Regions from separate parts of the Stenotrophomonas sp. SMYL41 genome, predicted to be linked through region 1. Evidence: predicted binding sites of a transcription regulator. Region 1 holds the regulator's gene; the other holds the start of a gene.

What was found. Region 1 encodes FliA, which starts transcription of late flagellar genes. Its sites were predicted from a motif close to TAAAGTTTNNCNNNCNNNGGCCGATAA; they were not measured.
Region 2: a site for FliA is predicted at 7,265-7,291, ahead of V3B30_RS02255 (methyl-accepting chemotaxis protein). Genes of this name have one in related genera too.

Annotation. Positions count from the first base shown of each region.
Region 1 covers NZ_JAWIRX010000003.1:11,824-22,106, forward strand. Annotated here, with positions in the region: gene V3B30_RS04135 (ParA family protein) at 1-231, opposite strand, end outside; partial or broken gene motD (flagellar motor protein MotD) at 380-1,252, opposite strand; gene V3B30_RS04145 (flagellar motor protein) at 1,254-1,994, opposite strand; gene V3B30_RS04150 (chemotaxis protein CheA) at 2,085-3,935, opposite strand; gene V3B30_RS04155 (protein phosphatase CheZ) at 3,938-4,543, opposite strand; gene cheY (chemotaxis response regulator CheY) at 4,543-4,935, opposite strand; gene V3B30_RS04165 (RNA polymerase sigma factor FliA) at 4,993-5,736, opposite strand; gene V3B30_RS04170 (P-loop NTPase) at 5,733-6,620, opposite strand; gene flhF (flagellar biosynthesis protein FlhF) at 6,607-8,229, opposite strand; gene flhA (flagellar biosynthesis protein FlhA) at 8,375-10,283, opposite strand, start outside.
Region 2 covers NZ_JAWIRX010000001.1:476,803-487,085, forward strand. Annotated here, with positions in the region: gene infA (translation initiation factor IF-1) at 1-57, shown strand, start outside; gene V3B30_RS02215 (hypothetical protein) at 260-640, shown strand; gene clpA (ATP-dependent Clp protease ATP-binding subunit ClpA) at 712-2,997, opposite strand; gene V3B30_RS02225 (APH(6) family putative aminoglycoside O-phosphotransferase) at 3,136-3,948, shown strand; gene clpS (ATP-dependent Clp protease adapter ClpS) at 4,025-4,351, opposite strand; gene V3B30_RS02235 (YbjN domain-containing protein) at 4,464-4,937, shown strand; gene V3B30_RS02240 (NUDIX hydrolase) at 4,939-5,400, shown strand; gene mnmA (tRNA 2-thiouridine(34) synthase MnmA) at 5,397-6,539, shown strand; gene hflD (high frequency lysogenization protein HflD) at 6,536-7,150, shown strand; gene V3B30_RS02255 (methyl-accepting chemotaxis protein) at 7,320-8,510, shown strand; gene V3B30_RS02260 (hypothetical protein) at 8,609-8,824, shown strand; gene V3B30_RS02265 (hypothetical protein) at 8,922-9,269, shown strand; gene V3B30_RS02270 (hypothetical protein) at 9,440-9,649, shown strand; gene V3B30_RS02275 (GGDEF domain-containing phosphodiesterase) at 9,869-10,283, opposite strand, start outside.

The sequences.
Region 1 (10,283 bases):
GCTGGCATGGCACAGGCTGGCGAGGTCGGCTGGCGGTGCGCCGAACAGTTCCAGCACGCCGGCCGGCGGTGGATCCACCGGCACGCCGAAGGCGCGGCTGAGCGAGGCATGCGGATCGAGGTCGATCAGCAGCACGCGATGGCCGAGCGCGGCCAGGCCGCGGCCGAGGGCGAGGGTGGTGGTGGTCTTGCCGACACCGCCCTTCTGGTTGGCGACTGCCCAGATGCGCATCGGGTTACTCCTTCATTGCCGGGGGAACGGCGGCGCCGACGCGGCTGCCAGCCGGCACCGGCGGCAACGTCACCGGTGCGATGGGGGAGGTGGGAGCGCGGGCCGGCGTTGCGGCGGCCTGTTCGGTGGCGGTGCTGTCAGTGGCGCCGGAGGCCGCGTTCAGGCGTTGCCCAAGCGGATCCACCGAGTGCGAGGTGTCGGCCAGGATGATGACCATCACCCGGCGGTTGCGGTTGCGGCCCTGCGCGCTGTCGTTTTCTTCGCGCGGGCGGAACTGGCCATAGCCGACCATCGCCAGGCGCGATGGCTGCACGCCCTGGTCGGCGAACAGGTGCACCACGCTGGCGGCGCGTCCGGCCGACAGCTCCCAGTTGGACGGGAAGGTGGCAGTGGCGATCGGCACGTTGTCGGTGTGGCCTTCCACGCGCACGCTGTTGGGTACGTCGCGCAGTACCTCAGCCAGGCTGGCCAGGGTTCGCCGCGCGTGCACGTCCAGCGCGGCCGAGCCGGTGGGGAACAGGATGTCGCTGTTGATCTCGACTTCGATCCACAGCTCGGTGCGGCGCACGCTGATCATGCCGCGGTCGATCAGCGGCGCCAGCGCGGCGGTGAGGCGGTCGGCGATGCTGTTGAGCTGGCGCTCGGCGCGCGCGATCTGTTCCTGGTTGTGTACCGAAACCGGCATGCGCATCTGCGAGGCCATCGACGGCAGCAGGGTCGGGTCGTGCGAGGGTGCCGGTGCGGACGGACCGATCTTGGTGCCGGACTTGATCACCGAGGGGCTGTCCCAGCCGCCGCCCTGCACCTGCTTGTTGCCGACCTGCACCGGATTGATCGTGCGCGGCGCGCCACCAAAGGCATCGGTGAGTGCGTCGGCCATGATCCGGTACTTGCCCTCGTTGACCGAGGAAATTGCGTACATGACCACGAAGAAGGCGAGCAGCAGCGTCATCAGGTCGGCATAGGGGATCGCCCATGCTTCGTGGTTGGCATGCTCTTCGTGGTGCTTGCGGCGGGCCATGTCAGTGCAGGAAGCCGGAAAGGTTGGTTTCGATGTTGCGCGGGTTTTCGCCCTGGGCGATCGAGATCAGGCCTTCGATGACCATTTCGCGGTCGCGCGTGTTGTGCGAGATCACACTCTTGAGCTTGGCGGCGATCGGCAGGAACAGCAGGTTGGCCGAGGCGATGCCATAGATCGTTGCGGTGAACGCGGCGGCGATGCCGTGGCCGAGCTTGCTCGGGTCGGCCAGGTTCTTCATCACCGCGATCAGGCCCAGCACGGCGCCGATGATGCCCAGCGTCGGTGCATAGATGCCCATCGCCTCGAACACCTTGGCGCCGGCCTGGTCCTGGTGTTCCTGGCTGCCCAGTTCGATTTCCAGCATGTGCCGCATCGATTCGGGCTCGACGCCGTCCACCAGCAGCTGCAGGCCCTTGCGCAGGAACGGGTCCTGCTGTGCTTCCACCTGCGATTCCAGGCCCAGCAGGCCCTGGCGGCGGGCGATGTTGCTCCACTCGACGATCTGCTGGATCAGCTCGCGGCGATCACTGTGGGGCGGGCGAACCACCCAGCGCACGATCTTGAACGCATGCTTGAACACCGCCGGCGAGGTATGCAGCAGGATCGCGGCAACAGTGCCGACGATGACGATCACGAATGCCGCAGGCGACCACAACGACGCCAGGCCGGCGCCCTTGAGGATGCTGCCGCCGACCAGCGAGGCCAGGGCGAGAAAGAGTCCAATGAGGCTGAGTCTATCCATGGATCCGGTATCGGCTTGTATGAATGGGACTTGAGACACCGGTACGGGCTACTGGTGCGACTTCACAGTTTTTCGGGTTCAGCAAACGGGTCAATCGTGCGGGCTGCGCAGGCCGTCGACATCCAGGATCAGGGCCATGCGACCATCGCCGATCAAGGTTGCACCGGCATAACCGCGCAGGCCGCGCAGCGCTTTCGGCAGTGGCTTGATGACCACTTCCTCGCGCCCACGCACCTGGTCCACCACCAGACCGAAGCGCGCTTCGCCGGCCTGCAGCACCACGATCGTCAGCAGGGTCGACGCAGCGGGCGTCACATCCAGCCACTGGCGCAGATCGACCAGCGGCAGCGTGTGCGAGCGGCGGTCCAGCACGGCGCGGCCATCGAACCAGCCCAGCGAGGTGCGCGGTGCGTGCAGCACTTCCATCACGCGCGCCAGCGGCAGCGCGTAGACGTCCTCGCCGGCCTGCACCAGCAGGGTCGGCAGGATCGCCAGGGTGAGCGGCACGCGGATCAGGAAGCGGCTGCCGCGGCCCAGCTCCGACTGGATCTGGATCTGGCCGCTGAGTTCGCGGATGCGCGACTGCACCACGTCCATGCCAACGCCGCGGCCGGAAATATCCGTGACCTGCTGCTTGGTCGAGAAGCCGGGCAGGAACACCAGGTGCAGGCACTCCTCGCTGCTCAAGCGGGCAGCGGCTTCCGGATCGATCAGGCCCTTCTCGCGTGCCTTCGCACGCAGCTTTTCCGGGTCGATGCCGGCGCCATCGTCCTGCACCTCGATACTGACGTAGTCACCTTCCTGCTGTGCCGACAGCCGCACATGGCCCATCCGCGGCTTGCCTTGTGCTTCGCGCAGGTCGGGCATTTCCACGCCATGGTCGATGGCGTTGCGGACCAGGTGCACCAGCGGGTCGGCCAGCGCTTCGACCAGGTTGCGGTCGAGCTCGGTCTCGGCGCCGATCAGCTCCAGGTCCACTTCCTTCTTCAGCGAGCGGGCGACGTCGCGGGCGACCTTGGGGAAGCGCGAGAACACCTTGCCCACCGGCTGCATGCGGGTGCGCATCACCGCCGACTGCAGGCGTGCGGTGGCGATGTCGAGGGTGGACACCGCACGGTCCAGTTCCTCGTCGCGCAGGCGTGCACGCAGGGTCTTGAGCCGGTTGCGCGACAGCACCAGTTCGCCGATCAGGTTGACGATCGCATCCAGGCGCTTGGTGTCCACGCGCACGGTGTGTTCGGCTTCGGCCAGCGGCTTGGCGGCCGGCTTGGCCGCCGGTGCCGGTGCCGGTGCGGCCACCGGGCGCGGGGCGGCGATCGGTGCCGGCGCCACCGCAGCCACGGGCTTGGCGCCGGGTGCGGCGCCACCATGCAGCTGGTCGAGCAGGGCTTCGAACTCGTCTTCGCTGATCAGCCCGTCGTCGGCCTTCTTTGCCGGCGCCACTGCGGTCGGTGCGTTGCCGCCGTGCAGCTGGTCGAGCAGCGCTTCGAATTCGTCGTCGGTAATCAGGTCGCTGCCACCCGCAGCGGGTGCTGCTGCGGCGGCGGGTGCGGCCACAGCACTGCCATGCACGTCGAACTGAGCGATCAGGTCCGGCGGCGCATAGCCCGGCTCGGTGCCGGAAGACACCGCATCCAGCATCGACTGCAGGTAATCCAGCGATTGCTGGGCGGCGTCGAAGTGATGGGCCTGCAGCACGGCCTGGCCGGCACGCGCGGCGCCCAGCGCTTCCTCAGCGGCATGGCACAGCTCGACCATGGCGGTGACACCCAGGAAGCCGGCGCCGCCCTTCAGCGTGTGGTAGCCCCGGAACACCGCATTGAGCTGTTCGGCGTCCTGCGGTGCCTGCTCCAGCGACACCAGCTGTTCGCCGAGGCGATCCAGGATCTCCTGTGCCTCGATGATGAAATCGGCAGTGATGTCGTCGGATACAGCGCTCATGCTTACAGCCCCAGATCCGACAACAGGTCGTCGGCGTCGTTCTGCGAGACCGCGTGGCGGTCCAGTCCCTTCAGTGCCGGCCCGGCCAGTTCCGGGTCGGTGCGATGCTGTTCCGGCGGCAGGCCGAGCGCGCCGAAGCCTTCGTGCACGCGGCGGACGATGCCGACCACGCGACGGATGATCTGCCCGGTCAGGTCCTGGTAGCTCTGGGTCAGGGCGATCTCGGTGAGGTTGTGGCGGATGCGCTCGAGCTGCGCGTCCTGGCCCGGCTGCAGGCCTTCGGCGCGCAGCTGTTCGGTCAGGCTGCGGCATTCCTCGGCCAGGTCCAGGGTACGGTGGGTGGCCTGTTCGGTCATCGCCACCACGTGGTCCAGGCGTGCGCAGGCATCGTCCAGTTCCCCGGCTTCGCTGGGCACGGTCGGCAGTTCACCCAGTGCCTGTCCCAGCTCGCGGGCCAGCCGCGACAGGCCACTCATCATCGGCTGCGTGCGCAGCGCGACCAGCCCATCGATGCGCTGCCGCCACGCGGCTTCGTCACCGGACTCCAGTGCGTCCAGGGCTTCCTGCAGGCGCAGGGCGAGGGCGTTCTTGTCGACCGTGGTATCCATCAGGCGCTGGCTGCCAGGCGTTCGAAGATCTTGCCGAGCTTCTCTTCCAGCGTCTGCGCGGTGAACGGCTTGATGATGTAACCGTTCACGCCGTTCTGGGCCGCTTCGATGATCTGCTCGCGCTTGGCTTCAGCGGTGACCATCAGCACCGGCAGGGTCTTCAGCTTGGCGTCGGCGCGGATCGCCTTGAGCAGCTCGATACCGGTCATCACCGGCATGTTCCAGTCGGTGACCACGAAATCGAACGACTGGCTCTGCAGCAGCGACAGCGCGGCATGCCCGTCCTCGGCTTCGGCGGTGTTGGTGAAGCCCAGATCGCCCAGCAGGTTCTTGACGATTCGACGCATGGTCGAGAAATCGTCGACGATCAGGATGCGCATGTTCTTGTTCAAAGCAGAGTTCCTTTGTTGTTCATTCCGGGCGGCCGGGGGCAGACGCCTCGGGGATGTTCATTCTTCGAGGCCGGCATCGGCGGCCTCGAATATCTTCAGCCGGCCGCGCAGGCGCAGCACGGCCTGGCCGTGGATCTGGCAGACCCGCGACTCGCTCACGCCGAGCACGGCGCCGATCTCCTTCAGGTTCAGCTCCTGCTCGTAGTAGAGCGAAAGCACCAGCTGTTCGCGCTCGGGCAGGTGGCCGATCGCCTTGCCCAGCTCGCGGCCGAATTCGCCGCGCTCCAGGACCTGCTGCGGGGTCGGGCCGCCCTGGGCGACGGTGTCCAGTTCGCCCTGGTCTTCGATGCGCGATTCCAGGCTCAGCACCTGGCCACGTGCGGCGTCTTCCATCAGCCGCAGGTACTCGGGCAGCGGCATCTCCATCGCGGCGGCGACTTCGGTGGCGCTGGCAGCACGGCCCGTGCTCTGTTCCAGGCGGCGGATGGTGGCGGCGGCGTCGCGTGCACGACGGTGCACCGAGCGCGGCACCCAGTCGCCACGGCGGATCTCGTCGATCATCGAGCCGCGGATGCGGATCGAGGCATAGGTTTCGAACGAGGCGCCCTGGTCGGCGTCGTAGCTGCGCGAGGCTTCGATCAGGCCCATCATGCCGGCCTGGATCAGATCGTCGACTTCGACGCTGGCCGGCAGGCGTGCGGCCAGGTGGTGGGCGATGCGCCTCACCAGGTCCGAGTGCTGGGCGATGACCTCGTTGGCCGCCGAGCGCTGGACTTCCCTGTACTGGGCTGCGCCTTTCATGCGGCCACCCCGCGCTGTTTGAGAATGCGCTCGAGGAAGAACTCGACACCGCCACGCGGTTCGGTCGGTGCCTGCCAGCGCGCGGTGCGGCGTGCGATCTCGGTGATGGCCAGCGCCGATGGGCTGGACGGGTAGGCCTTCACCACCGGCTGCTGGCGCTGCACCGACAGGCGCAGCCAATCATCCTGCGGCACGCAACCCAGGTAGTTCAGCGAGACATCGGCGAGGAACTTCTCGCAGACGCGGGTCAATTTTTCGTACAGCACGCGGCCCTCGTTCGGGTCGCGCACCATGTTGGCCACCACCTGGATACGGTCCACGCCGCGCTCGCGCGACAGCACCTTGATCAGTGCGTAGGCGTCGGTGATCGAGGCCGGCTCATCGCAGACCACCACCACGGTGTCCTGCGCGGCCTGGCAGAAGGTCAGTACGCCATCGGTGATGCCGGCAGCGGTATCGACCACCATGATGTCCAGCTCGCGTTCCAGCTCGGAGAACACATTGACCAGGCCGACATGCTCGGCCGGGGCCAGTTCGGCCATGTGCCGGCGGCCGGAGGCGGCCGGGACCACCAGCACGCCGTTCGGGCCTTCGACGATGACGTCGTCCAGCGAGCAGCGGCCGGCAACCAGGTCGGCCAGCGTAAAGGTGGGGTTCAGCCCCAGGATCACGTCGATGTTGGCCAGGCCGAGGTCGGCGTCCAGCAGCAGCGTGCGCTTGCCCATGCCGGCCAGCGCCACGGCCAGGTTGGCCGACACGTTGGTCTTGCCCACGCCGCCCTTGCCGCCGGTCACGGCAATGGTGCGCACAGGGCCCAGCGGCTCGCTGCGGGTGGCCGACAGCGGGAAGGTCTTGGTCAGCTTGGCGTACTCACGCGACGGCATGGTTCAACTCCGGGTTGCAGGGCATATCGGCCGCTCGGCGCAAATCTTCAAGGCGAAGTACAAGATTGGCTGCACTGGCCCGGTGCAGGTCCTCCGGGACGTCCTGGCCATCGGTCACCCAGGTGATCGGCAGGGCGTGGTCCACGGCCACCGACAGGGCGTTGCCGAAGCGGCCGGTCTCGTCCAGCTTGCTCAGCACCAGGCCCTGCAGGTTGGCCGCACCGAAGCGGCGGACCACCTCGTCCATGTCGCCGAAGCTGGTGTTGGCCGGCAGCACCAGCAGCGTGCGCACCTGGCGGGCGGCGCGCAGCCACTGCAGCTGGGCAGCCAGGGCGCGGTCGCGCGGGCCCAGGCCGGCGGTATCGATCAGCACCAGCTTGTAGTCCTTCAGGCGTTCCAGCAGCTGGTCCAGGTCGGTGCCGCTGTTGGCTTCGTGCACGGCGATGCCGAGCTGGCGGCCGTAGCCATACAACTGTTCGCGGGCGCCGATGCGGGTGGTGTCGGTGGTGACCAGGGCGACGTCACGCGGCGCGTGCTTCTCGGCGAAGCGCGAGGCCAGCTTGGCGATGGTGGTGGTCTTGCCGGCGCCGGTGGGGCCGACCAGGGCGATCACACCGCCTTCTTCCAGCGGGTCGACCGGGGCGATCGGCAGCTTGCGCGAGATCAGCCCCAGCATCAGGCCGCGGCCGCGGTGGGCCTCGGTCTCCAGCGGGATCTGCATGGCCACGTCGCGGGCCAGGCCGGCATCGAAGCCGTATTCGTCCATCAGGTCCAGCGCGGTGGCGCGCACCGGGCAGCCACGCAGGCGCTCGTCGGTGAAGCGGTTCATCTCGCGCTCGATCACCTGGCGCATGCCGGCCACTTCCTGGCGCAGCTGGCGGATCTCGGCGTCGTCCTGGGCGACCACGGTCAGCGTCGGTGCCGGGGCCAGCATGGGGGCCGGGCTGGCGTCGACGGCGGCTTCGGCCGCTGCCGGTTCGCTGCGGGCGACCTCGGGCTGCGCATCGGTCACGGCAGCGGTCGGCAGCGGCGGTGGCTGCACGGCCGGTGCGGCGCTTTCGTGATGCGCCTCGTGCGGCGGGTCGATCTGGAAGCGGGCGCGGTTGGCCGGCGTGGCGCTGGTGGCCGCCGGTGCGACGATGGCTTCGGCAAACGGGGCGTAACTCTGTTCCGGCAGTGCCGGTTCGTTGACGGCGGCGCGCGCCAGGGTGGCGGCGAAGCCGGTGCTGCCGCGGGTCGGCACGATTTCGTCGGCGCTGTCCAGGGTGCGGCCGGTGGCACCGACGGCGGCACGGGCGAGGGCGGCGACGGCCGAGGTGGTGGCGGCGACCGGTTCCGGGGCCGGGGTGCTGCTGCGGCGGCGGGTGACCGCGGCGATCACCGCGTCGGCGGCGGTGCGCGGCCTGGGTGCCGGCGGCGGCGCCACGTCGCGGCGCGAGGCTTCCAGTGCACGCTGCACGGCGCTCTCGTCGTAGTTGGCGGCGGCGACGATCTCGATGCCTTCCTCGATCCGGCGGTTGGACAGGATCACGGCGTCAGGACCATGTTCCTTGCGCACCAGGTTCATGGCCGAGCGCATGTCGGCGGCGACGAATCGTTTGATTTTCATGCTGTGGTCACGGGACGAAGACGGCGGGGTGGCGGTCGGGGAACTCGGGTGGTCGGTGGTCTGCACGGTGCGGGTTCCCCTTGGTATCTGTCTGGTGCGTGGGTTCGAAAGTGGTGTCTGTTTTCTGGCGCATCGGAGGGCGGCGTCAGCTGATCGTTCCGACCAGCTTCAGGCGCTTGTCCTCCGGCACCTCGCTGTAGGCCAGGACCGACAGCGACGGAACGCTGTGGCGGACCAGGCGGGCCAGCGCGGCGCGCACCGGGCCAGGTACCAGCACGACCGCGGGCTCGTTGCGGGCTTCCTGCTTGCTGACACATTCGGCCAGGCTCTGGTGCAGTCGCTCAGCGAGTCCGGGTTCCAGCGCGGCGCCGTTGCCCTGCGTGGACTCCTGCAAGACACGTTCCAATTGCGGGTTGAGGGTGAACACCGGCAGCTCCGCCGACATTCCGGCGATCTCCTGCACGATGAAGCGGCCCAGCGCGGTGCGCACGGCGGCGGTCAGCACGGCCGGGTCCTGGCTGTTCGGAGCGTGTTCGACCAGTGCTTCGGCGATCTTGCGCAGCTGGCGGATCGGAATGCGCTCGACCAGCAGGTTCTGCAACACGCGCACCACCGCCGACAGCGGCAGCGCCTTCGGCGTCAGATCTTCGACGAGCTTGGGCGCGCTCTTGGCCAGGTTGGCCAGCAGGTGCTGCACTTCTTCGTGGCCGAGCAGTTCCGGCGCGTGTTCGCGGATCAGGTGCGAGAGGTGGGTGGCGACCACGGTGGCCGGGTCGACCACGGTGTAGCCCAGCGTTTCGGCCTGGGCGCGCTGGTGCGGCTGGATCCAGGTGGCATCCAGGCCGAACGCGGGGTCCTTGCCGGCGATGCCTTCCAGCGCGCCGAGGGCGCTGCCCGGGTCCAGGGCCAGCTCGCGGTCGGGGTGGATCTCGGCGGTGGCCACCGGTACGCCGTGCACCAGCACGCGGTAACCGTTGGCCGGCAGTTCCAGGTTGTCGCGGATGTGCACCGACGGGATCAGGAAACCAACATCCTGGGTCAGCTTGCGGCGCACGCCCTTGATGCGTGCCATCAGTTCGCCGCCCTGGTTGCTGTCCACCAGCGGAATCAGCCGGTAGCCGACCTCCAGGCCCAGCGGATCGACCGGGCGCAGTTCGTCCCAGCTCAGTTCGGCGGTCGGTGCCGGTGCCGCCGGGCGGCCGAGTGCGTTGAGTGCGGCAGCATCGGTGCCACCGCCTGCCGCGTCCGCAGCCGGGGCCTTGCCCTTGCGGTACACCTTCCAGGCGATGAAGCCGAGGATCGCCGCCAGCGTCAGGAAAGCGACGTTGGGCATGCCCGGCACCAGGCCGACCACGCCGATGATGCCGGCGGTGATCGCCAGCGCGCGGTACTGGCCGAACACCTGGCCGGTCATGGCCTGGGCCATGTCCTGCGAGCGCGATGCGCGGGTAACCAGCATCGCCACGGCGCTGGAGACCAGCAGGGCCGGCAGCTGCGCCACCAGTCCGTCACCGATCGACAGCAGGGTGTAGGTGGCAGCGGCGTCGCCGAACGGCATGCCATGCTGCAGCACGCCCACGGCCAGGCCGCCGAGCATGTTGATGAACAGGATCAGGATGCCGGCGATGGCGTCGCCGCGGATGAATTTGCTGGCACCGTCCATTGCGCCGTAGAAGTCGGCTTCCTCGCGGACCTCCTCGCGGCGCAGCTTGGCTTCTTCGCGCGTCAGCAAACCGGCGTTGAGGTCGGCGTCGATCGCCATCTGCTTGCCGGGCATCGCGTCCAGGATGAAGCGCGCGGTCACCTCCGAGACGCGGCCGGCGCCCTTGGTGATCACCACGAAGTTGATGATGGTGAGGATCGCGAAGACCACGATGCCGACCGCGTAGTTGCCGCCGATCACGAATTCGCCGAACGCGGCGATGACCTTGCCTGCGGCGTCGTGGCCGTTCTGGCCGTTGAGCAGGATCACGCGGGTGGAGGCCACGTTCAGGGCCAGCCGCAGCATGGTGGTGATCAGCAGCACGATCGGGAAGATCGTGAAGTCCAGCGGG
Region 2 (10,283 bases), on a different contig from region 1:
GTTGAAATGACCCCGTACGACCTGACCAAGGGTCGTATCACCTACCGCATGAAGTAAGCGGTCGGCGCGCCGCGCCACTTCGACAAGGCCAGCCCTGGTTGCTGGCCTTTTGTCATGCCTGCAATCCGGCCCTGCCGGAGGTCATCGTGACCGAACTCACCGTGACGTCGGTCAGCCCTGCTTGCGGCAGATTCGACCCTGCACGCGTGGCGGCATCGTGGGAGCCGATCCAGTCCGGATCGCCATCCCCTGCCCCGCCATGAACATGCTCCCGCTGACCACCCTGCTCATCGCCGTTGTCGCGTCCGCCAGCGCATCGCCCGCGCGCGCCGCCGATACCCCTTCCACCACCAGTGACTGCGTCCAGCTGGGCAGCGACCAGCAACTGGTGCGCGCCGGCGCCTCGCGCAACATCCTGCTGCGCAATGGCCAGGACCACTACGTCGTGCATTTCCAGGACGACTGTTCCGCTGCGGGCTACTCGCGGAAGTTGAGCTTTTCCACGGAAGGGCAGCAGGGCCTGCTGTGCACCGCCGGGCGCAGCCAGCTGCAGACCGACTCCAGCCGCTGCACCGTGGCGCAGATCGAGCCGATCGACGAGGCCACCTTCAAGAAGAAGACCCGCCAGCGCAGCCGCTGACCGCGCACATGACAAGGGCGGCCGGAGCCGCCCTTGTTGCCCGAGCTCACCGGGCCAGGCCCGGCGTCAGCTCACTCCACCGTGACCGGCAGCAGGCGTTCCGGTTCGGCCTGGGTCTCGACCACCAGCTCGTCGTCGCGGACATCGATGCTGACCTTGCCGCCGTTGACCAGCTTGCCGAACAGCAGCTCGTCGGCCAGCGGACGCTTGATCTTGTCCTGGATCACGCGGGCCATCGGGCGCGCACCCATCAGCGGGTCGAAGCCGTGGTGGGCCAGCCAGTCGCGCGCGGTCGGGGTGGCCGACAGGCTGACGTGCTTGTCCTGCAGCAGCATCTCCAGCTCGATCAGGAACTTGTCGACCACGCGCAGGATGTGCTCGAAGCCCAGCGCCTGGAACTGCACCACCGCATCGAGGCGGTTGCGGAATTCCGGGGTGAAGCTGCGGCGGATCGTCTCCATCGCGTCGGTGGCATGGTCCTGCTTGGTGAAGCCGATCGAGCGCCGCGAGGCCTGGGCCGCGCCGGCATTGGTGGTCATCACCAGCACCACGTTCTTGAAGTTGGCTTCGCGACCATTGGTATCGGTCAGCACGCCGCGGTCCATCACCTGCAACAGGATGTTGAAGATGTCCGGGTGCGCCTTCTCGATTTCGTCCAGCAGCAGCACGCAGTGCGGCGTCTTGACGATCTTCTCGGTCAGCAGGCCGCCCTGGTCGAAGCCGACGTAGCCCGGAGGGGCGCCGATCAGGCGACTGATCGAATGCGGCTCCATGTATTCGGACATGTCGAAGCGGACCAGCTCGATGCCCAGCTGCAGCGCCAGCTGCTTGGTCACCTCGGTCTTGCCGACACCGGTCGGACCGGCGAACAGGAAGTTGCCGATCGGCTTTTCCGGGTTGCCAAGGCCGGAGCGTGCCAGCTTGATCGCCGAGGACAGTGTCTCGATGGCCGGATCCTGGCCGAAGATCACCATCTTCAGGTTGCGCTCCAGGTGCTGCAGCACATCCTTGTCGGTGGCGCTGACCTGCTTGGTGGGAATGCGCGCCATCTTGGCGACGATCGCCTCCACTTCCTCGACGTCGATCAGCTCCTTGCGCTGCCCTTCCGGCAGCAGGCGCTGACGGGCGCCGGCCTCGTCGATCACGTCGATGGCCTTGTCCGGCAGCAGGCGGTCGCCGATGTGCTTCACCGACAGGTCCACCGCCGCCTGCAGCGCCTCGTCGGAATAGGTCACGCCGTGGTGCAGTTCGTACTTGGACTTCAGCCCCTGCAGGATCTCGTAGGTCTCGCCGACGGTCGGCTCGACGATGTCGATCTTCTGGAAGCGGCGGGCCAGCGCCCGATCCTTCTCGAAGATGCCACGGTATTCCTGGAAGGTGGTCGAGCCGATGCAGCGCAGCTCACCGGAGGCCAGCGCCGGCTTGATCAGGTTGGACGCATCCATGGTGCCGCCCGAGGCCGAACCGGCACCGATGATGGTGTGGATCTCGTCGATGAACAGCACCGCATTGGGCACTTTCTTCAACGCGGTCAGCACGCTCTTCAGGCGCTTCTCGAAGTCGCCACGGTACTTGGTGCCAGCCACCAGGGCGCCCAGGTCGAGCGAATAGATCACCGCGTCGGCCAGCACCTCGGGCACCGAGCCCTCGACGATGCGGCGGGCCAGGCCCTCGGCAATCGCGGTCTTGCCCACGCCGGCCTCGCCCACGTACAGCGGGTTGTTCTTGCGGCGGCGGCACAGGACCTGGATGGTGCGCTCGATCTCGTCGGCACGCCCGACCAGCGGGTCGATGCGACCGGCCCGGGCCTGTTCGTTGAGGTTGCTGGCGAACTCGGCCAGGGCATCGCCCTTCGGCTCACCCTCCCCGCCTTCGATGCGGCCTTCGCCCTCGGAGGAGGAGGACGGCTGCTCGCCCTCCTCGCCCAGCTTGGCGATGCCATGGGACAGGTAATTGACCACGTCCAGCCGGGTGACGTCCTGCTGGTTGAGGTAATAGACGGCATGCGAGTCCTTTTCGCCGAAGATGGCGACCAGCACATTGGCGCCGGTGACCTCCTTCTTGCCCGAGGACTGCACGTGGTACACGGCCCGCTGCAGCACGCGCTGGAAGCCCAGGGTGGGCTGGGTATCGCGGCCGTCATCTTCGGCCAGGCGGGACACGGAGGCCTCGATGGCCTGCTCCAGCTCCTGGCGCAGGCGGTCGGCGTCGGCGCCGCAAGCCTTCAGTACGGCCTGGGCGGACGGGTTGTCGAGCAGTGCCAACAGCAGGTGTTCGACCGTCATGAATTCATGCCGGGCCTCACGGGCGCGCTTGTAGCACTGGCCGATGGTGTGTTCGAGGTCTTTGCTGAACATGGATTACTCCGGCGGCAGATGGGGACAATATGCGGCCTGACTACGCGATTTCCATCACCCTAGCGGATTGCTGCGTTCAGATGGCGTTAGCAGTGCGAATTGCTTGATCTTCATTCACTCCAGGACAGCCCGCCCAGCATGAGCGAACCCTACCTGAGCCGCTGGCGATTGCGGCGTGATGGCGAGGCCATCGAAACACCGCGCGCCCGGCTCTGGCCGGTGCTGACCGCCGCCGGCGAACCGGCGATGCTGAAGGTCGGCGACGAACCCGAGGAACAGAACGCCCATCGGCTGCTGCGCTGGTGGGGTGGCGACGGCGCCGCCCGCCTGCTGGCCCACGAGGGACCAGCGATCCTGATCGAACGTGCCGGCCGCGACTCGCTGCGGAAACGTTCGATAGAGGGCGACGATGACGCCTGCACCACGATCCTGTGCCAGGTCCTGCTGCGGTTGCACCGGCCACGGAGTGCGCCGCCAGACGACCTGGTCTGCCTGCGTACATGGTTCGCCGACCTGCTGCAGCCAAGGGCGGCGCTGCCGCCACTGCTGGAACAGTGCAGATCACTGGCGGAGGGACTGCTGCAGGAGGAGTGCGAGATCCGGCCGCTGCACGGCGACCTGCACCACGACAATGTGCTCGATTTCGGCGCGCGCGGCTGGCTGGCGATCGACCCGAAGCGGCTGCTGGGCGACCGCGCGTTCGACTACACGACGATGTTCAGCAATCCGGACCTGTGCGGCCCTGGCATCCATGTGGCCACCCGGCCCGAGCGGTTTGCCGCCCGGCTGGAACAGGTAAGCGCACTGGCCGGCCTGGAGCGCACGCGCCTGCTGCGCTGGATCGCGGCCAGCATGGCGCTGTCGGCAGTGTGGTTCAGGGATGACGGCGACCCTGCCGACGTGGACGAGGCGGTGGCACGGATGGCGCTGGAGGCGCTGGCGGAGGGCTGATCCGTGCTTGGCAGGTGCCCACCTTGGGGGCACACCCATCCGGGAACAATGTGCCCGGACGAGAATCGGCAGCCGGTCAGGCCTTTTCCATCGTGCACAGCAGCGGGTGCTGGTTCATCCGCGAGTACTCGTTGACCTGGGCAACCTTGGTCTCGGCCACTTCACGGGTGAACACCCCGCAGACGCCGCGGCCGCGGGTGTGGACGTGCAACATCACCTGCGTGGCCTTGTCCAGGTCCATGCTGAAGAACTGCTGCAGCACGTCCACCACGAAATCCATCGGGGTGTAGTCGTCGTTGAGCAGCATCACCTGGTAGAACGGCGGCGGCGCCACTTCCGGGCGCGCGGGTTCCACGGCTACGCCGTGCTCGTGATGGGAATCGGGGGAAGACTCATGGGGCATCTGCCCATTATAGAGGCTCGGGCAAGCCTGCGTCGGCCCGACGCAGATTGGACGGCACGCGCGCCCACCGTCACAATTGCACCCTCTCTCAACACTGTTTCACAGGATCTTCATGAAAAGGACCCTTCTTCCCGCCCTGCTGATCGCTCTGGCCGCCGCCGGCTCCGCCGCCGCCGAGACCCAGGCCGACAAGTCCGTGGCCCGCCACCTGGACAAGCTGGGCTACACCTACGAAGTCGACGAGGATGGCGACTACCGCATGGTCTTCGACGTCGAGGGTGACCGCACCCAGATGGTCTACGTGCGCTCGGCGGTGGAAGACTTCGGCACCCACAACATCCGCGAGATCTGGGCGCCGGCCTACAGCGCCAAGACCAAGCAGTTCCCGGTCGCCGTGGCCAACCGCCTGCTGGAGGATTCGCAGGATGCCAAGATGGGCGGCTGGGTGAAGCAGGACACCACGGCCATGTTCGTGGTGAAGATCGACGCCGATGCCACCCCGGACCAGCTCAGCGACGCCATCGATGCGGCCATCCGCACCGCCGACGCGATGGAGCTGGAACTGACCAAGAAGGACGAGTTCTGAGTTGAACGCCACGCCGGACCCGCGCTGGGCACCGCACGCCACTGTCGCCACGGTGGTGATCGACGGCGGCCGCGTGTTGCTGGTCGAAGAGACCATCGACGGGCGCCGGGTGCTGAACCAGCCGGCCGGCCACCTCGAGCCGGGCGAAAGCCTGGCTGAGGCGGCCCTGCGCGAGACCCGGGAGGAAACCGGCTGGACGGTGCAGCTGACCCATTTCATCGGCTGCTACCAGTGGACCGCCGGCGACGGCACCGCCTTCCTGCGTTTCTGCTATGCGGCGCGCCCGGTCTCGCATGACCCGGCGCAGCCGCTGGACACCGGCATCGACCGCGCACTGTGGCTGACCCCGGCCGAGCTGCAGGCCGCCGGCGAGCGCCAGCGCAGCCCGCTGGTATGGCAGGTGGTGGCCGATTACCTGGGTGGCCAACGCCATCCGCTTTCGCTGGTCCGGGAGGTCGCATGAGCACTCCGCGTGTAATGGTGGGCGTCTCCGGTGGCGTCGACTCTTCGGTCGCCGCCTGGCGCCTGGTGCAGCAGGGCGAGGCCGTGGCTGGCCTGTTCATGCAGAACTGGGCCGATGATGGCAGCGGCGACTGCCGCGCCGAAGACGACCGCCGCGATGCGGTGGCTGTCTGCGGCCTGCTCGGCATCCCGTTCCACTTCCGCGATTTTTCCAGCGAGTACTGGCAGGGTGTGTTCGAACACTTCCTGGCCGAGTACGCCGCCGGCCGCACGCCGAACCCGGACGTGCTGTGCAACCGCGAAGTGAAGTTCAAGCACTTCCTGGATGCCGCGCGCGAACTGGGCGCCGAGCGCATCGCCACCGGCCACTACGCGCGGGTGACCCAGCGCGGCGGCCAGTGGCTGCTGCTGCGCGGTGCCGACCGCTCCAAGGACCAGAGCTACTTCCTGCACCAGCTGGGCCAGGCGCAGCTGGCTGCCACCCTGTTTCCGATCGGCGACCTGGAAAAGAGCGACCTGCGCCGCATCGCGCGCGACGTCGGTCTACCGACCCATGCCAAGAAGGACTCCACCGGCATCTGCTTCATCGGCGAGCGCGACTTCCGCGAGTTCCTCGGCCGCTACCTGCCGGCCAAACCCGGCCAGATCCTCGACCCGGCCGATGGCAGCGTCATCGCCGAGCACCCGGGGGTGTTCTATTTCACCCTGGGGCAGCGCGAAGGCCTGAACATCGGCGGCGTGCGCGGCCGCCCCGCTGCGCCGTGGTACGTGGTCGGCAAGGATGTGGCCAGCAACGTGCTGTACGTGGACCAGGACCGCGACAGCAAGTGGATGCTGTCCGACCGCCTGCGTTCGGAGACCGCGCACTGGGTTGCCGGTTCGCCCCCGGCTCGCCGTTTTGAGTGCACGGCACAGACCCGCTACCGCCAGCCCGATGAGCCGTGTGCAGTCGAGGTGCTGGATGATGGCAGCGTGCTGGTCACCTTCGCGTGCCCGCAGCGCGCCGTTACGCCCGGTCAATCACTGGTGCTGTATGACGGTGACGTGTGCCTGGGTGGCGCAGTGATCGCCGCCACCGATGCGCCGCTGGAACAGCGCCTGCGCACCACCCCTTCTCCTTTTGAGGTAATCGCTGCATGAGTTTCACTGTCGACGACCGCGTCCTGGCCCTGGCCGGCATTGCCCAGGCCCTGCAGCAGGTACGCCGCATCGCCGATACCGGCCATTCCGACGCCGCCGCCGTGCGCACTGCCGTGGACAGCGTATTCCGCGTTGACGCGTCCTCGCCGCAGGAGGTGTTCGGTGACCGCCATGCACTGAAGGCCGGCCTGCGCCTGCTGCACAACTACTTCCGCAGCCAGGGCCAGGACCCGATCCTGCCCAAGCTGGCCCTGTCGGTACTGCAGCTGGAGCGGCGCTTCGTGCAGGACGGCGCCACCGTGAACAAGGTCGCCTCGGGCATCGAGCGCGCCCAGCGCCAGGCCACCGAACTGGGCGACAGCGGTCACCCGGACGTGCTGGCCAACCTGGGCGGCCTGTACGCCGACACCATCAGCCACCTGAAGCCGCGGGTGATGGTCCAGGGCAACCCGCACTACCTGGGCCAGGCCGGCGTGGTCGCCGAGATCCGCGCTCTGCTGCTGGCTGCGGTACGTTCGGCGGTGCTGTGGCGCCAGCTGGGGGGCAGCTACTGGGACTTCCTGTTCAGCCGCAAGGCGATGATCGAGGCTGTGGACCGGCAGCTGGCGTGAGCCCCATGGGGTCAGAGCCCTTTTCCCAAAGGGATCCGACCCCGCCTGACCCCGAATCCCCGGCAGCGCCGGAAAACCGGCGCATTCAGAATGCACTTCGAGGCACATCGACGTTAAAGAGAAAGGGGGTACGGCCGATACATCCTCCGTGCACCTCCCGAGAACGTCCATGTACTCACGCATTTTCATCCGTCTGGCCGCCCCCCTGGCTCTGACCCTGCTGCTCCCCTTCGCCATCGGTTTCGAATGGCCGGCCGCCCTGCGCTGGGCGATCCTGACCACGATGACGCTGAGCTGGCTCGGCTTTGCGTGGTGGACCACCCGCGCCCAGGCGCATCGTTCCCCGGAACATGCCCGTGTCCTGCGCGAGCAGGACCAGCTGCTGACCGAACTGCGCAACTTCGTCGGCAACGAGATCGACGGTTCGCGTGGCGAAGTGGAACGCGCCCGTGACCTGATCCGCCAGGCGGTTTCCAGCCTCGGCGGCAGCTTCGATGCGATGAACCGCAAGTCGCGCCAGCAGAGCCAGGCCCTGTCGCGCATCGTCGACCGCGCCGGTGATGAAGGCAATGCCGGCCTCGACGTTGCGCGTTTCGCCCAGCACGCCAGCCACCGCATGGAACAGCTGGTGGAAGCGCTGGAACAGGTGAGCGGCCAGAGCAGTACCACCGTGCAGCACATCGACCAGATGGCGCAGCACCTGGACGGCATCTTCGCGCTGCTGGAAGACGTCAAGTCGATCGCCGACCAGACCAACCTGCTGGCGCTGAACGCTGCCATCGAAGCTGCGCGTGCCGGTGAAGCCGGTCGTGGCTTCGCGGTGGTCGCCGACGAAGTGCGCAACCTGTCCGAACGCTCGACCACGTTCAACGAGCAGATCCGCAAGCTGGCGCACAGTTCCAAGGACGCCATCGCCAAGGTCCGCGAGACGGTTTCGCACATGGCCTCGCGTGACATGGACCGTTCCCGTGAAGCGCGCCAGGAAGCGGCCGCGATGCTCGACAACGTGGCCCAGATCAATGCCTCGCTGGGCGACGGCATGCGCGAAGTCTCCGAGTGCGCCCGTTCGATCGATGGCAGCGTGGCCGAGGCCGTGCGCGCCCTGCAGTTCGAAGACATCGCCACCCAGGCGCTGGGCGGCGTGCACACCCACCTGGATCGCCTGACCGCGATCAACCGCGAGGCGGTGGCCCTGCAGGAACTGCTGCACCGCAATGGCGGCGTGTTCGACGAAGAGATCGCCACCGCCCTGCAGCGCACCGGCAACCGCCTGCGCGAACTGCGCAGCGAATGGGAACGCCCGCCGCACAAGCCGGTTGCCCAACAGAGCATGGGTGCTGGCACGGTCGAGCTGTTCTGATCCTGATGTCCGCTGCCGCTACCGGCAGCCCGCAAGGCCCCGGTTCTTCCGGGGCCTTTGCCTGTGACCCGCCGTTGGATGCATCCTGTACACGCACCATGACCCTGATCCGCGCCCTGCCCTCCCTCACCGACACCGAGCGCCCGCGCAACGCGAGCGTGCGTGAGCAGCTGCAGCAGCTGGAAGAGGTGGCACGCGAGGAGATCCGCGAGCTGCAGCAACTGGCCGATGCGCGGCCTGCACCGTCCCGCGCGGACGACGAGCTGCTGGGCCTGGCGTGGGACCTTGGGCTGGATGGGGAAGCGCTGAAGTAGATCCACGCCATGCGTGGATGGCCTTCACCGCCACCCGTTCCACACCCATGGCATGATCCGCCCATGCCATCTATGGCTGGACACGGAGTGTCGTCGCATGAGCACCACGTTCATGACCTGGCTGGGATTTGCTGCGATGGTGCTCATCGCGGTCACCTTTACCTGGCGTCCCGCCTACGCCACCTTGCGGCCGCCCCGGCATCGACCTGTCGCATTCCTGTTCGGCAGCCTGCTCTTCATGCTGATGGCCTTTCTATGCGCCTGGATGGCAGCAGCTGCCATCAGCACCGGGCATGTCCATCTGAGCCATCACCGCGTCGGCACCATTGATGCATGGCGGGACATCGAGCCGGTGACGTATTGGCTGATCATCGTGGCGGCGTATGTGCTCGGACTGCTGATCGCCAGCTATTCGATCGCAGGCATCGCATTGATGAACCGGTAGATCCACGACCTGCGGGAATGCACACGAACAACATCCACCCTCCGTCTTTTCGGACTTGTCGCATGGCCTGGATCAATGGCTGAGCCGCTGTCGCAGGACGAACAGGATGCTTTGAGGTTTGTGTTCGCGCGATATCTTGGCGATGTCGTGCAGGAACATCAAGGCGGCAAATGGACTCGCCACTGGACGATTCCAACGACATCAGTTTCAACATGCCGGTTATCCTGGGGCACTCATCCTGCCCGTGGCTGGAATTCAATCCCATCCATACGATGCATTGCTACGCCCTCCGGCCAAAGGCTGGAATGCTCCGAAGCATTGCCGCGCACAGTGTAAATCCGCAGATCCTCGACCTAGGCGATCTGGTGGAAGATGACTGACCTGGCGCTGCAAGCCTGTGTTGACAGCATCCACGCATGGCGTGGATCTGCTGGTTTTTGCGCGGCGTTATGCTGTCGTTGGCGAAGCGATGCCCGCACGGATCAGGTAGATCCACGCCCTGCGTGGATGATCGCGAGCGCGAGCATCCGTGCCGACCAACGGTCGGCACCCACCGGAGTCGGCACCCACCAGAGCTGGACTACACCAGCGTCGGGCTGTCAGCGCACCAGCACCGCTTCGCTGCTGGCGTCGGTGCGCACCGGTGCCGGGTGCTGCTGGCGCAGCCACTGTGCCAGGTCGCGCGGGCTGAGCGGCCGCGAGTACAGGTAGCCCTGGATTTCGTCGCAGCCCTGGCGGCGCAGCATGTCTTCTTCCTGGTGCGTTTCCACACCTTCGGCCACCACCTTCATGCCCAGCGCGTGGCCCAGGTGCACGATCGCCTGGGTGACTTCGGCCGTGCCCGAATCATGCAGCATGCCCTGCACGAAACTGCGGTCGATCTTCAGGCGCCCCACCGGGAAGCGGTTGAGGTAATTGAGGTTGGAGAAGCCGGTACCGAAGTCATCCACCGCGAGCGGTACGCCGTGCCGTTCCAGCACGTCGAAGCAATGGCGCAGGATGTCGGTGTCGCGG